DNA from 2 places in the Marinobacter sp. DSM 26671 genome. Region 1 is predicted to be linked to the other one. Evidence: predicted binding sites of a transcription regulator. Region 1 holds the regulator's gene; the other holds the start of a gene.
What was found. Region 1 encodes LexA, which represses DNA repair genes until DNA is damaged. Its sites were predicted from a motif close to CTGTNTNNNNANACAG; they were not measured.

Region 1 (7,772 bases):
ATCCAGCCGTGGCTACCTGGATGCTGAACTCTCGGGGGAAGTCGAGCCGCTCGATCCGGCCCTGCCGGCACAGTTGAGGCTAACCTCGGATCAGTTCCGCGCAGCGCAGGCGCTGCCGGAGACCCTTGTGTTCAATGATTGGTCTGTGGACGCCAGGGGTAGCCTTCAGCAGGGTTTTCGCACCCGGGGGCAAGCTACGCTTCCGGGCACGACAGGCCCGGTACGGCTGACGCTGGAGGGCCTGGCGACGACTCGTGCGGCGGAGAACATCCGGATCGAGTTGGCCGCAGACAAGGAGAATGGTGCAGGGCAAGACACTGTGGTGGCCAATGGCAATGTCTCCTGGAGCGAGGGCCTCGAAGCCAGTGCCGACATCCGTTTGCGCGGATTTCCCTGGTATACGCTGATCCCGGGCTTTGAGCCGCCAGTGGTAACCCTTCGTTCCCTGGATGGCACCGTGTCCTGGCGTGAGGGGAACTACCATGCAGAGCTTCAAGCCGGTGTCGAGGGTCCCCAGGGCAACGCGGAACTGACCACCACGGTGGATGGCGATGCCGGGCAGACCACACTGACCAACCTGACCGTCAGCACAGGCGCCGGGTCTCTTACCGGCAACGGCTCGGTGAACTTTTCCGGGCCGCTTTCCTGGCAGGCGGCCTTGCGCCTGAAGGACTTCAATCCCGGTTATTGGGTACCTGTACTGGAAGCCAGTCTCAGCGGTGATGTGACGACCGAGGGACAACTCGGGGATGGACCGGTACCTGCCATGAATGCCGGATGGGATCTTGAGGGCGACTGGCGTTCCAATCCCGCGTCTCTGCAGGGACGGCTAGATACCTCATCAGGCAGTTGGGAGCTATCCGACCTGCAGTTGTTGGTGGGTGACAACCGTATTGAGGGTAGCGGTACCTGGGGCGACGTTCTGCGTGGTGATCTGGCTCTGAACCTGCCCGCGCCGGAAATTGTCCTGCCTGGCCTGACGGGGAATCTGCAAGCCACTCTGACGGCGGAGGGAACACCAGAGCGCCCGAGGGGCGAGCTGAGTGCAAGTGGCAAAAACCTGGGCTGGCAGGATAAGCTCGCCATTGAAACCCTCAGTCTTGAGGCCGATCTGCAGGACGGCATGCGCCTTGTCAGCCGTTTGCAGGCGGAGAACCTCAACGGGTTCGGGCAAGAGCTTGAAACGCTCACTCTGGAAGCCAATGGCACCCAGGGAAAGCACACCGTGAGCATCGGTGCACGTCATGCCGAGGCTGACCTTGAGCTGGTTTTCGCAGGAGAGGCCGGCGCTGACTGGAGAACCTGGCAGGGAGAGCTGTCCCGCGGCCTGATTGACCTTCCGGAACAGTCCCAGCAATGGCGGCTTCAGGCCCCGGCGACCCTGGCATACAAAGCCGATGGTGAGCTCACATTTGGCAATCATTGCTGGCGCTGGGAGGAGAGTACGGTTTGTGCCGAGGACCAGACACTGCTCCCGGTTCCCCGCATTGCCTATCGTATCGACCGCTTCCCAACCGTTGCCCTCGCTCCCTTGCTGCCAGAGACGTTACGCTGGGACGGTTGGATCAACGGAGAGGTTGATTTCACCACAACCGACGACGGCCCGGACGGACGCGTTTTCCTGGACGCCGGTGAAGGACAATTCCAGTTGCTGGTGGACGGCGAGTGGGAGTCACTCGCCTACAATACCCTGACAACCGAGGTCGGCCTGAAGCCGAGACAAGCCGACCTTGCGGTCCGTCTTTCCGGACCCGAGCTTGGCGATTTCACGCTGGATATGAACCTGGATCCGAACTCGGACGACCGTAGCGTTGAGGGTTCCTTCAGTCTCGAGGGTCTGGATATTGCCCTTGCAGGATTGCTTTCCGGACTGGACGAAGTTGCCGGTCGGGTGAACGGCCAGGGCCTGCTCTCCGGCCCGCTGATGAACCCGGCGGTGACCGGCGAACTGCACCTGGTGAATGGACGAGTTTCCGATCCCCGCTTGCCGGTACCAATCGAGGAAGTGATCGCCAGCGTTCAGTTTGGCGGTTACTCGGCCGAGATCAGTGGCAGGATCCGGAGCAATGCGCGAAGCCAGACCATTGTGGATGGGGAAATCGACTGGCAACAGTCTCCCCGGGGGGAAATCACGATTTCCGGCAGCCGTGTGCCATTCAACCTGGAGCCTTATGCGCAGCTTGAGGTGGAGCCGGATCTGACCATCGTTTTCAGTGAGGGGGCCCTGGAGGTATCCGGACAGGTCGGAGTGCCAAGAGGCGATATCGAGATACAGGGTTTGCCGGACCAGGCCGTGTCGGTCTCGGAGGATGAGGTCATTGTCGGCGTGGAACGGGAAGAGCCCGTTGTCCGATCGCTGAATATGGATGTGACCGTGGTTGTTGGAGAAGATCAGGTGACTTTTGCCGCCTTCGGCGTGACCGGTGATCTGGAGGGATCTCTTCGCATTGGCAATGACATGGATACCCGTGGCACGCTCCAACTGGTCAATGGCCAGTATGAAGCCTATGGTCAGGAGCTCAAGCTCAGGCGGGCAAGACTGTTGTTCGTGGGCAACCTTACCCAACCCTACCTGGACATCGAGGCCGTCCGCACCGTGGATACCGTCGTGGCCGGTATTCGTCTGACCGGCCCTGTGCAGTCGCCCCAGACGGAAGTATTCTCCAACCCCGACATGCCTCAGACGGAGGCGCTTTCCTATGTCATTCTTGGCCGGGCGCCCCAGAGCCGGGGTGATGAGGGCCAGATGAGCCGGGCGGCGCTGTCCCTGGGACTGACCCAGGCCAACAAGGTGACGGGGCAAATTGGCGAAGAGTTCGGTATTCGCCAGCTCACCCTGGAAGCGGAGGGTTCCGGCGATCAGACCTCGGTGGTGGCGAGCGGGTATCTGACGGATGAGCTGAGTGTCCGCTACGGTGTCGGCATCTTCGAGCCGATCACCACGGTCGCTCTGCGCTACGATCTGGGCCGTTACTTCTATCTGGAGGCTGCCAGCGGGCTGGCGGCCTCCCTGGATATCTTCTACACCCGGGATTTCTGAGTTCAGTCCAGCTCGAAGGTGGCGCTCACTGAGGCCCGGATTTCCCGCTCACCCACGCTCGAGACCGTATCCGACATGGATTTGGCCTCCGCCATCATCATTGGTACCGGGCGGTGCCCGCCATTGATGTTGATGGTGACTACATCACCACAGCTCTGGTCGAGCTGACTGGCCACGAATCGGCAGCGGGCCTGGGCGTCTGCGATGGCTCTGGCCAGTGCTTCCTGTTCCATACCGGTCTCATCCGAGTGGAAGAACTGGTGAGGGCCCAGGTGGTAATCCAGGCCCACAGCCTGGGCCTGCTGGAGCAGGGGGTTGAGCAGAGTAAGATCACTGATGCTGAAGCTGACGGTCTGGGAGGCGACGGCCTGCTTGCGGGGCTGCTCCTCTCTTTCAGATGCGGGCAGAGTTCGGGTGTAAAGGTTTACCGACGCGTCTGAGTAATCATTGAGCTGATCCTGATACTCGGTAATACCCTCGCGCCACTGCGCCATCAGGGCCGCTACCCGTTCGGTGGCCTTCTGGGGAAGCTCGTGCTCGGCACTGGCTGTGAACTGGAGTCTGGCGCTGTCGGGCTCGTATCGGACACTGCCCTCGCCAGTGAGCGTAACTTCACCTGCCATTGTCAGAGCAGGTACTGTGAGCGCGAGAGGGAGAATAAAACCGGACTTCAGGTTTAAACGGAGCTTTCGGTTCCGTCCGTTCATGGTAGTGCCTCCTTTGGAAACCGTTAATGGATCAGGCGTCGTCGGAATCCGGTTCCAGGCGCGCCAGTTTGTATCGGCGGGCAGCATCCACGAACTGGCCAAAGATGCGTCGGTGTCCGCCATGGTAGAGCAGGTATTCCGGGTGCCATTGGATGCCCGTTAGCCATTGGCGTCCGGTGCTTTCAATAGCCTGTACAAACAGATCATTGTCCACGGCGGTCACGCGCAGGTTGCGGCCCAGGCGCTTGATGGCCTGGCTGTGAATCCGGTTGGCGCCGATCACCGGGGAGCGCATGGCTTGCTCAAGCCGGCTGTGCGTTACCAGTCGCACGGTTTGCAGGGGCAAGAGCAGTGGGCGATGCCGGGTATTGACCCTCAGCGGTGTCACGTTCTGGCACAGGGACCCGCCGTGGAAAACGTTGATGAACTGGGCGCCGCGGCAAATCCCGAGCACGGGAATGCCAATGGCTTCAGCCTGCTCAAGCAGTGACTGATCGGTTTTATCCCGCTTGCGGTCATAGTTGGCGGTAACCTGTGGCTCCTGCCCATAACGTTCAGGATGGACGTGGGTGCCGCCTGACAGCACCAGGCCATCAAGCATCGGTACGGCAACCCGTGAACCGGGGCGAATATAGTGGGTCCGGGCACCGTGGAGGCGCAGACCCAGGCTGATCAGGCGATGGGCAAGGCTTTTTCGAGCGGGACCACTGATGCCGATCGTCAGGCCCGGAACCTCAAGTTCCTGTTCTTTGGACTCTTCAGACATACCCGTTTTTGGCCAGCCAGTCGTCAGTGGTTTCCCGCCAGCTGTGGGTCAGGTTGTGAAGATTCAGTTTGCGGCGCTCCCGGAACAGTTGCCGCATGTCGGCCAGGTCGTCGGGATTGTTGGCCAGTTGCTCCAGGACGACCCAGTCGTTCCAAACGGTTGAGAAATGCCAGCCGGGATTGTCGATGTCGCAATCCGGCAACCGGTAATGCAGGGTTGGCCTGCTTTTTATCCTGGGATCCTGAACATGGCGTTCCAGCCGTTCCTTGTCCAGGTGGGCAAACAGTGGAAGCAGGTCAAGCGCGCGATTGCGGGTAGGATTGAACTCCAGGTAATCCTCCATGAGCTCCCCGAGGTTTGGTTGATAGTTATCCTCCATCAGGAGCTCGGTGTAGCGGCCGTGCCAGGGTTCGATGTACGTAGTGAATTTGCGGCTGACGTCCAGTTGATGCCGGTGCTTGAGCCATTCATACAGGGCCGCGAACGCCTGGAAGTAACGAACCAGGGTCTCCGGGCTGAGGTCGGGCAACTCGGGATTAAGCTGCAGGCCAAACGCAAAATAGATGGCGTCCCGGCTGCCCAGTGCCCCGGCGTTCCTGAGCTTGTCGACGAGCGTTTCAATCACCTCGACGCTGGAAAACTTCAGGGGTGGGCTTATGATCTCAAGGGGTACCACGCGTTCGGCCGCGGCGTCGATCACATCCATCGCCTGTCCACCGAGTTCACGAATGGACTCGGGGAGGCGCTCATCCGCCAGATCAAGATCCTTGATCGGATCGGAATCAAGCTCAACCGTGAAGTCGCCAAGAGCTGTCTGCAAGGTTGTCACATAGCGTGACTTGAGCTCAGGTGTGCCCTCCAGCATCTTCGCCGCCAATGTAACCAGCTCATCGTAGCCCAGACCAGACAGTTCGATCTCGACGCCAACCCGGCGTTCCTTCCCTTCGTTCGTCTCTAGGATTTCAGGCATCCTGCAGGCACTGACTTGAGTCATGGTGCTCCCTGGTTCGTGAGGAATATTGCCCTAACCATATCACACCGCTGTTGATCCTCATTATTAAGCGGATGCAAGAAAATCAGGGAGCCGACTTTACACTGGATAAAACACTGTATATAGTCAGTTTACTGTATAAAAAAACAGGGCCACCGGAGCCACTCTTACGAGAGGCTGATGTTTGCAGCGGCCCGATCCCGATATAGCGGAGTAGCTTGATGAAGCTGACAGCAAGGCAGTCCCAGGTACTGGATATTATTCGCCGATACGTCGACGAGACCGGCTATCCGCCAACCCGTGCTGAAATCGCAGCAGAACTGGGCTTCCGTTCGGCCAACGCCGCGGAAGAACATCTCCGGGCATTGGCAAGGAAAGGTGCCATCGAGATGGTGCCGGGAGCGAGCCGCGGCATCCGTCTGCCTGAGGCGGAAGAGGATCTGGGCCTCCCGGTCATTGGTCAGGTCGCTGCCGGTAGTCCGATCCTTGCTCAGGAGCACATCGAGGACCACTGCACACTGCAGCCAGAATTCTTTTCGCCGTCTGCAGATTATCTTCTGCGGGTCCGGGGCATGAGCATGAAAGACATCGGTATTCTCGATGGCGACCTGCTGGCAGTTCACAGTACCCAGGATGTTCACAACGGCCAGGTGGTTGTTGCCCGGGTTGGCGATGAGGTCACGGTAAAGCGTTTCCGCAAGGAAGGCTCGAAAGTCTACCTGATTGCCGAAAACGAAGAATTCGCACCGATCGAAGTGGACCTGACCGAACAGGAGCTGTTCATCGAGGGTCTGGGTGTTGGTGTTATCCGCCGCTCTGACCTGCACTGAGCGGTTCGGATAGCCTCAGATAGTTTGAATAACGGGTGAATTATGGAACAAATGAGCTTTAATCAGAATCTGGCCTACAACCCCAATGCTCTGTCCTGTTCAGTGTCGGCAACCGCCGCCCGCGAGCGACGTTCCGTCATTCGCGCCCGACGCGCTCCGGAAACCACCGAACCCAAAGTCTGTGGCAATGTGACGGAGATCATTCTGCCGGAAGGCCAGGTAGAAAATTTCCAGCTGCTGTTGCCAATGCTGACCCAGCTGAATCAAGAGAAGCGCTGGCTGGCCTGGATCGACCCGCCCCAGGCGCTGGTTAGCAAGTGGCAAAAAATGCACGGGATTGTCGCCGGCGAATTGCTGGTGCTGCGTTCAACACCGGACTATCCTGCCCAGGACCTGGCAGAGCGAGCCCTCAGTGCCGGCACCTGTCACGCTGTGGTCATGTGGACCCGTAAACTGGGGCGAGTTGCCTTCGAATCCCTGCAAAGAGCCTCGGCCGAGGGCAATAGCCACGGCGTCGTTCTCAGGCAGCGTTAACCGATCAATGCAAAGTGTAGGAGGGCTGGGCGTCTGAGGCGTCCAGTTCGTCATCTTCCCAGTCGATATCGTGGGCAACATTGCCTACAGCCTCAATGCCAGCTGCAATCATGGCTTTGGCAACCGACATATCCCGATCTTCCATCATTTCCCGGGCTTCTTCCGAAAAAGAGATTTTTACCAGTGGCGCACTGTCATCATCAATGCGGCGCAGAGCGTAATCGCCATTGGTCAATTGCACGATTTCAAAAAACGATGGTGACATTCAATAAACCTTCAAGTTAATACGATTTGAATAACCGGAGCTGGGAGTGGCTTACCACTCGCTGTGCTGCTCTTCCAGATCGTCGGCAAAATGTTTGACGGCGGTCAGCGTTTTCATCAAAGCAGCCGACGATCGATCCGGGCCGGAATCGGCCGATACCGCAATGATGTTTTCCTCGCTCACGGTTTTTTTGGTCGCCGGGGGTCTGCTTTGGGCGCGCTCGAGTTGCTCCAGATGGTTCCACCAACTCCCGGATCGCTGTTCCAGCTCCTTCAGGCGGCCAACTTCACTCGGTTCTGGCCCGATAAGAGCGACCAGCTCATCAAGGGTTGAAGGCTCCTCTGATTTTCTCTGGTATAGCCTCGCAACCATGACCAGCAACAGTTTTCGAGACCGCAGAAGCAGCTCGATCGCCCCCTGAATAGCGGCCTCCCGGCGCAGCGCCTGTTCCGCCTCGTTGGGACGTTGTTCCTGAGCCTCGTCTGTGGGCCGGTCGAGTGGCTGAAGCAGCGTGCGGGCGAGAAAGAGCTTTTGAGAAACCAGTGAGTGCCATTGCGAGGCCATGGAATACCTTCAATCCCCCAGCGCGGGTGTAACCCCGAAAAATTAATTCGTCACTATATCATTTTCGCTATCAAA
Region 2 (7,772 bases), on a different contig from region 1:
GAACCAGTTGCCGGGCATCCTCCAGCGCCTTTTCATTGTCCAGTTCGGCGGTGATATCCCGGAATACAACAACAGCACCGTGGAGCTCGTCAGAGTCCAGTTTCGGCGTTGAGCGGTACTCCGCCGGAAATCCGGTTCCGTCGGCCCTTAGCATTCGGATATCCCGCTGGTTCTCGGCCACACCCTGCTGACAGGTCGCCTTCACCGGCAGTCCGTCCGGATTGTCACCGGCAGTCGCGAAGTGGGTTTCGAAGAAATCACGACCAATCAACTCTTCCACCGGGCAGCCAACAATTGATGCCGCCGCCGGATTGGCAAATTCAATAATGCCGTTCTCATCGAGGCCGTAGATGCCTTCGCTGATGGAGTTCAGAATCCGGGCCTGGTCACTCTGCAGCTCCCGGTTGCGGGCCTGCAACTCTCTTTCAAGACGAATAACGCTGGCGTGGGTTTTCACGCGAGCGATCACTTCCTGGGACTGGAACGGCTTGGAGATGTAGTCGGCACCGCCGAGTGAAAAGCCCTTCACCTTTGCCTGCAGGTCGTCCAGCGCAGACAGAAAGACGACGGCACAGTCGGCCGTCTGCGGGGCGGCCTTGAGGCGCTCGCAGACTTCATAGCCGTCCATCTCCGGCATCATGATATCGAGGAGAATCACTTCGGGCTGATGGCGGTGGGCAAGGTCGAGGGCCTTTTCACCCTCGTTGGCAATGAGTAGCCGGTAACCTTTGTCTTTCAGGGTCTCATAGAGGACTTTGAGGTTCTGCGGATTGTCATCCACGAGCAGAACCGTCACCTCCGAGTTCTCGCTGACAGCTTCAGTCATAAATGTCGGGCCGGTTAGAAAAGTAACCGTATGATGCCGCCGGGATCACCCTGCGTCGATAAGGTCCTTTACGGACAGGACCATACGAACGAGATGTGCCAGGGAATGGGTCCCCATCTTGTGCATAACGCGGGAACGGTGGATCTCGACCGTGCGCTGGCTGATTTCCAGCTCAATGGCAATCACCTTGTTGGCCTGGCCAGCAATCATCCGATCCATGATCTCGTGTTCCCGGGGGGTCAGGCTCTTGATGCGGCGAATGATCTCCCGCTTCTCGTCCAGAGACTTGCGCTGCTCAAGGTCCTGTTTGAGGGCTGCCTCAATTTTCTCCAGCAGTGCCTCCTCACGGTAGGGCTTCTGAATGAAGTCCACAGCGCCCTCTTTCATGGCGTCGACGGCCATGGGGACGTCACCGTGACCCGTCACAAAGATAATCGGCAATATAGAGTGTTTTTCATTGAGCTTTTTCTGGAGCTCCATACCGTCCATGCCCGGCATGCGAATATCCAGCACAATGCAGCCTGCCATCTTGTCGGAATAGTCCTTCAGGAAAGCGGTTGCACTCTCATAGGTCTTTACCGGCTTGCCGTCGGATTTCAGCAGCAGCTCCAGGGAATCGCGGACTGCTTCATCGTCCTCAACAACGTACACGGTTTGCTGGATATCAGTCATGGGTGTGTTCTCTCCTGTCCGTTTTCTTATGATCGCCGGTCAGTGAATTGACGGGTCTTTATGGTCGTCACGGGCATGTTCCTGGCGCTCGTGTTCCCGCATTTTTTCTAGCCGTTGCTGGATAATGCCAAAAACGCTCTGCTTCGGGTACCTGCCTTTGTCATCGGCCTTGCCCGCAGGCTTTCCAAGCAGCAGCGTGATGGCCTCTTCAACACGGGCGACCGCGTAAACCGCAAACTGCCCCCCGCGCACTGCCTGCACCACTTCGCTGTCAAGCATCAGGTTCTGCACATTGGTGGATGGCACAATGACACCCTGGCTGCCTGAAAGCCCACCCTTGAGCTGGCAGGTGGTAAAAAAGCCTTCCACTTTTTCGTTGACACCGCCAATGGGCTGAACCTCACCAAACTGGTTGACCGACCCCGTAATCGCAAGATCCTGCCGAACCGGTATACCGGAAAGAGACGAAATCAGCGCGCACAGCTCTGCCAGAGAAGCACTGTCTCCGTCCACTTCACCGTAGTTCTGCTCGAAGGTCAGACTGGCCGACAGGTGCATCGGATCGTTGACCGCAAAATGGGAGGCTAGCCAGGAGCTCAGGATCATCACGCCCTTGGAGTGCAGATTGCCACCAAGCTTTACATCTCGCTCAATATCCATGACCGCGCCATCTCCATAATAGCAGGTAGCGGTGACACGGTTGGAAAGACCGAACTCAAATCCACCCGTGGACAGCACCGAGAGTGCATTAACCTGGCCAACACACGTGCCACTTGTAGTTACGAGCGTTGTGCCGTCACGGATGGAATCATAAAACTGATCCCGGATCCGGCTGCTGCGGTATTTCGCGCTTTCCAGCGCGCGCTCAACGTGCAGGTCCTGGATCAGCTTGGCACCGGCCTGACGGGCCCAGAAATCGGATTCCCGCAGCAGGTTGGCAATATCGGCCGCATGCAGGGACAGTCGATCCTGATGCTCGGCCATACGGGCACTGTGCTCAATCACCCGGGCAACCGCCTTGTTCGAACAGTGCAGCAGCTTCTTCTCGCTCACCAGGCTGGCGATAAACTTGGCATATAGCAGCTGACTGTCATCGGAACGGTACATTTCGTTCTCGAAATCCGCCGTGACTCGAAACAGCTCGGCGAATTCGGAATCGTACTCCTGCAGCAACATCCAGGTTTCACGGTCGCCGAACAGAACAATCTTGACGTCCAGGGGCACCGACTCCGGTTCAATTGAGATGGTTCCGGACAGCGTCAGTTCCCGTTCCAGGGAATTTATCTGTATGGACTTCGAACGCAGCGCACGCTTGAGGCCATCCCATACGAACGGTTGCTCCAGAACCTTGATGGCGTCCATCAACAGATAGCCGCCGTTGGCCCTGTGCAGGCTGCCCGGGCGAATCAGGGAGAAATCCGTGAACACGGTGCCCTTGTAGGTGACGTTCTCAACGTAACCGAACAGGTTGTGGTAGGTGGGGTTATCCTCCACAACCATCGGCACTTCGTTGGTTTTCTGATGCACCAGAACATTGACGAGGTAACGGCGGGGCATCTTCTTGTCGAGGGACGCATACGCAATCGCTGCCTGTTCCTCGTTGTCATCGAGGAAAATCTCGAGATTTTCAACCAGGTCCGCCCGAACCGCTTCAAAGAAGGCGACCACGTCCGGCAGATCCTTGTATTTCTCGATCAGCTCATCGATCTGATGACCTGAGATACTCTCGAGGGTCTCCTGGTTCAGGGCTTGCTGTTTATCAGCGTATTCCTGCTCCCAGTCCGCCAGTTTGCGAAGCGCCTGCCGGAGCTTTTTCTCAAGCTTGTTGATGGCATCTTCGAACTTGTCGCGCTGCTCATCGGTCAGAGCCTGGAAAGATTCCGCAGTGTGGGGTTCGTCGCCATTCATGGCCACCAACCGATAACCGCCCGGGGTTGTCACAGTGAGGCTGACTTTTTTGCGCTTGGCCTGGGCCGCCACCTTCTCCAGCTCGTCTTCCTGCTTTTTGCCGTATTCGTTTTTCAACTGTTCCGAGCGCTCAAGAAAGCTGTCGCTGTCAAAGGTCTGGGGAATAACCTTGACCAGGCGACTCATCAGCTTTTCCATATCCTGTTTGAGCTGGGTACCCTTCCCGGCCGGGAGCTGCAACAGCTTCGGAATGCGCGGCTCCTCGAAGTTGGCCACGTAGCACCAGTCATGGCTCTGCTGATCCGTATCCACATGATGCTCGAGGTAACGCAGCATCATGGTGCGCTTACCCAGGCCATTACGGCCAACGGCATAGACGTTGTAACCGCCATGGGGCATTGCCAGAGCAAAACGCACAGCCTCCTGGGCACGGTTCTGGCCAACGATTTCAGCCAGGGGCTCCAGTTGCTTGGTGGTTTTGAACGGCAGATCTTTCAGAACACAGGCTTTGTAAAGCTGGTGCAGAGGCAGTGACTTCAAGGTTTGGTCCTGTAACGGTTAACACATTGGCCGGTCATTGTAGATTCTGCGGTCGGCTCTGTCGCGTTCAGCACGAAGATTTCTGGAGTCGCGCACAGTGCGCGGGATTTTGTTAGGCAGTTCACAATTCCGCCGCCGCTCATTTTTCAGCCAGCCTTTCCGGAACTACACTTCATGTCCCAACCATAAAAACAATGCACGCAACGGACGCCAGCGTATGACCAATGATTCCGCAGAGCGCAGAATCAAGGATCGTTACCCCGCCTCCTGCCTGAAGGTCCAGCTCCGGGAGCGTAGCTTCCTTGGTCGTGGCAAACACCCCACGCCGGTTACCTGCCTGGACCTCAACCGGTACGGAATGGCAGTGCTATGCCCCCGACCAGTAGAGCCGGGCGCCCGTCTGTTCATGGATTTTGACGGCAAGTACATCAGCGAATCGCGGGTTTGTGCCCGGGTGGTGGAATGCCAGCCCTTCCAGACCGGCTATCGCGTCAGTGTCCAGTTCAGCTATTGCCTGGACAAGAAGGGCTATTCACGAACTGTCGACAATGCCCTGTCGCGGATTGAAGGCTTCTACAACCGGTTTGCCAGCTGAGCCAGGCCTTCGGAATCAAACCAGCCCGGCGTCAAGGCTGGCCGCAACATACATCCCCAGCTCCCGACACTGATCTTCAAACTCTTCCCGGTATTCACCCCGGCAGATCAAAGGCTCCTGGACCAGCTTCCAGCGTAGCCCGGTAGTAATGCTTTCTATTGCCCGCTTGGTGCCCGTGCCGTCATGGCCGGCGCGAATGTAATAGGCAAAAGGCAGCCCCTGGGTTTTCTCGAGGCAGGGATAGTAGCTGCGATCGAAGAAGTCTTTTAAAGCACCACTCATATACCCGAGATTCTCAGTGGTGCCCAGAATAATGGCGTCGCAGGCAAGAACGTCTTCGGGACCGGCATCCAACGGTGCCAGAACGGTTACTTCAACGTTTTCGATATCTTCATGGCGGGCACCCTCATCCACAGCTTCTCGTAGGCGGAGGGTGTTCGGGGAAGGCGCATGGGCAACAATCAAAAGTTTCTTCATGCCATCCATACGTCCTCCCTACATCAAGCTTAGAGCAGCTCGCCGTTGGCTTCTGAAGGCTCTTCTTTTGCGTCTTTCTTCGGTTCAGGCTTGGGCATCAACTTGTCCCGAACCTTGGCTTCGATCTCGTTGGCAATGTCCATGTTTTCTTCCAGGAACTTGCAGGCGTTGGCCTTGCCCTGACCGATCTTGTCGCCATTGTAGGCGTACCAGGCTCCGGACTTGTCGACAAAGCCTTCCTTGACGCCCATATCCAGCACTTCCGCCATGTGGTAAATGCCCTTACCGTACATAATCTGGAACTCAGCCTGCTTGAACGGCGGCGATACTTTGTTCTTGACCACTTTCACGCGGGTCTCGTTACCGACCACTTCGTCACCATCTTTCACGGCACCAATGCGGCGGATATCAAGGCGAACGGAGGAGTAGAATTTCAGCGCGTTACCACCGGTGGTGGTTTCGGGCGAGCCAAACATAACCCCGATTTTCATACGGATCTGGTTGATGAAAATCATCAGGCAGTTAGCGTGTTTGACATTACCGGTCAGCTTGCGAAGCGCCTGGGACATCAGTCGCGCCTGCAGACCCACGTGGCTGTCGCCCATTTCACCCTCGATTTCCGCTTTCGGGGTCAGGGCCGCCACGGAGTCCACGATGATCACGTCTACCGCATTGGAACGAACCAGCATGTCGGCAATTTCCAGGGCCTGCTCACCGGTATCCGGCTGGGACACCAGAAGGTCGTCCACATTGACGCCCAGCTTTTCGGCGTAAACCGGATCGAGCGCGTGCTCGGCATCCACGAATGCACAGGTTTTGCCGGCTTTTTGTGCTTCGGCAATTACCTGGAGGGTGAGCGTCGTCTTACCGGAACTTTCCGGACCGTAGATTTCGCAAATTCGACCATATGGAAGACCGCCAATACCCAGGGCAACGTCCAGGCCAAGGGAACCGGTGGAGACCGCAGGAATGGCTTCGCGGGGCTGATCGCCCATTTTCATCACGGCGCCCTTGCCGAACTGGCGCTCAATCTGCCCAAGTGCTGCGCTCAATGCTTTCTTGCGGTTGTCTTCCATCAGTGCAAACCCTCTGTCGCCTGGGCCGCCACCCTCAGGAAAAGGCTGGCAGCGAAATAGTGAATCGGGAATCTGTACAGCTCGAACAGCCCATTCCCTGTATATTTGAACAGTATTAAAACATAACCCGCAGAGGAGACCAACCCCTCCGGATGTGAAAGCCGTCAGACTTCGTCCACAAAATTGTTAACCCCTTGAAGGGCAAAGAGAACGGCCTGCCTGCGGACCTGATCACGATCACCCTCAAAGTGTTTTACCACGGCCACGGTGGAGGCCGGGCTGCTACCCCAGGCAAACCAGACGGTGCCCACAGGCTTGTCATCGCTGCCACCGCCGGGCCCGGCAACACCACTGATAGCCACGGCAACGTCAGCATCTGTCGCCACCAGGGCACCGGCAACCATTTCCCGCACCACCGGTTCGCTGACCGCACCGTGTTCATCCAGCGATTTCCGGGTTACGCCCAGAAGCCCCTGCTTGGCCTCATTGCTGTACGTGACCAGGCCACCCAGCACGTAGGCCGAAGAACCGGCACGATCGGTCAGTACCTTCGCAACCCAGCCGCCGGTGCAACTCTCCGCCGTCGCAACGGTACGGCCGGTTGTCAGCAGTCGTTCACCAAGGCGGTTGCCTGCCTCTTCCAATTCCTGATCGCTGGCCAGCATAATGACCTCCTTCGTTTCATCACGGCGGTTATTTTCTTACAATTCACGCCTTCATCCAAAGCAAGGCTACCGGACCCGTTCATGTCAGCAGCTCAGACCGATCTTTCCAAGCACACCCCAATGATGCAGCAGTACCTGAAGATCAAGGGCCAGCACCCCAATGAACTGGTTTTTTACCGCATGGGGGACTTTTACGAACTGTTCTACGAAGATGCCAAGAAAGCGGCCGAGCTGATGGGTATTACCCTCACCGCCCGGGGCCAATCTGGCGGCAATCCGATCCCCATGGCCGGCATCCCCTATCACTCTTCTGAGGGCTACATTGCCCGGCTGGTTCGGGCAGGTCAATCCATCGCCATCTGCGAACAGATCGGAGATCCTGCCACCAGCAAGGGTCCGGTTGAGCGACAGGTGGTGAGGATCGTCACACCGGGGACCCTGAGCGACGACGCCTACCTGGAGGATCGACGGGACAATCTACTGGTGGCTATCTATAACCATCGGGAGCAGTTCGGTTTTGCCTCGCTCGATATTTCCAGCGGCCGTTTTGCCGTGTCGGAGCTGGAAAACCTGGAGGCCCTGCAGGGCGAACTGCAGCGCCTGCGTCCGGCGGAAATCCTGATCAGCGAGGATTTTCCCTACGAGGACGTTCTGGAGGGTTTCACCGGAATACGCCGTCAGGGGCCCTGGCTCTTCGAATCCGATACGGCCCGCAGGGTTATTACCCATCAGCTTCAGGTCAGGGACCTGACAGGTTTCGGCTGCGAGGAACTCAATCTCGCCGTCTGTGCCGCGGGCTGCCTGCTGCAGTATGCCAAGGAAACCCAGCGTACCGCCCTGCCCCATATTCGCAAGCTGACCCGCGAACGGCGCGATGAAGCAGTCATCCTGGACGCGGCCAGCCGTCGCAATCTGGAAATTGACACCAATCTCATGGGCGGCCACCAGTATACCCTCGCCTGGGTCATGGACCGCACCGCCACATCCATGGGTGGACGGGAACTCCGGCGCTG

Region 2: recA (recombinase RecA) is a predicted target of LexA. The motif match lies at 6,192-6,207, and genes of this name have one in related genera.

Annotation. Positions count from the first base shown of each region.
Region 1 covers NZ_FONF01000005.1:1,259-9,030, reverse strand. Annotated here, with positions in the region: gene BM035_RS06835 (translocation/assembly module TamB domain-containing protein) at 1-3,040, shown strand, start outside; gene BM035_RS06830 (SIMPL domain-containing protein) at 3,043-3,747, opposite strand; gene BM035_RS06825 (gamma-glutamyl-gamma-aminobutyrate hydrolase family protein) at 3,779-4,513, opposite strand; gene BM035_RS06820 (amidoligase family protein) at 4,506-5,507, opposite strand; gene lexA (transcriptional repressor LexA) at 5,723-6,334, shown strand; gene BM035_RS06810 (cell division inhibitor SulA) at 6,377-6,868, shown strand; gene BM035_RS06805 (hypothetical protein) at 6,873-7,133, opposite strand; gene BM035_RS06800 (DUF6586 family protein) at 7,185-7,697, opposite strand.
Region 2 covers NZ_FONF01000007.1:78,777-86,548, reverse strand. Annotated here, with positions in the region: gene BM035_RS09850 (ATP-binding response regulator) at 1-826, opposite strand, end outside; gene fixJ (response regulator FixJ) at 872-1,498, opposite strand; gene BM035_RS09840 (ATP-binding protein) at 1,538-3,946, opposite strand; gene BM035_RS09835 (PilZ domain-containing protein) at 4,164-4,541, shown strand; gene BM035_RS09830 (flavodoxin family protein) at 4,557-5,027, opposite strand; gene recA (recombinase RecA) at 5,048-6,094, opposite strand; gene pncC (nicotinamide-nucleotide amidase) at 6,259-6,759, opposite strand; gene mutS (DNA mismatch repair protein MutS) at 6,841-7,772, shown strand, end outside.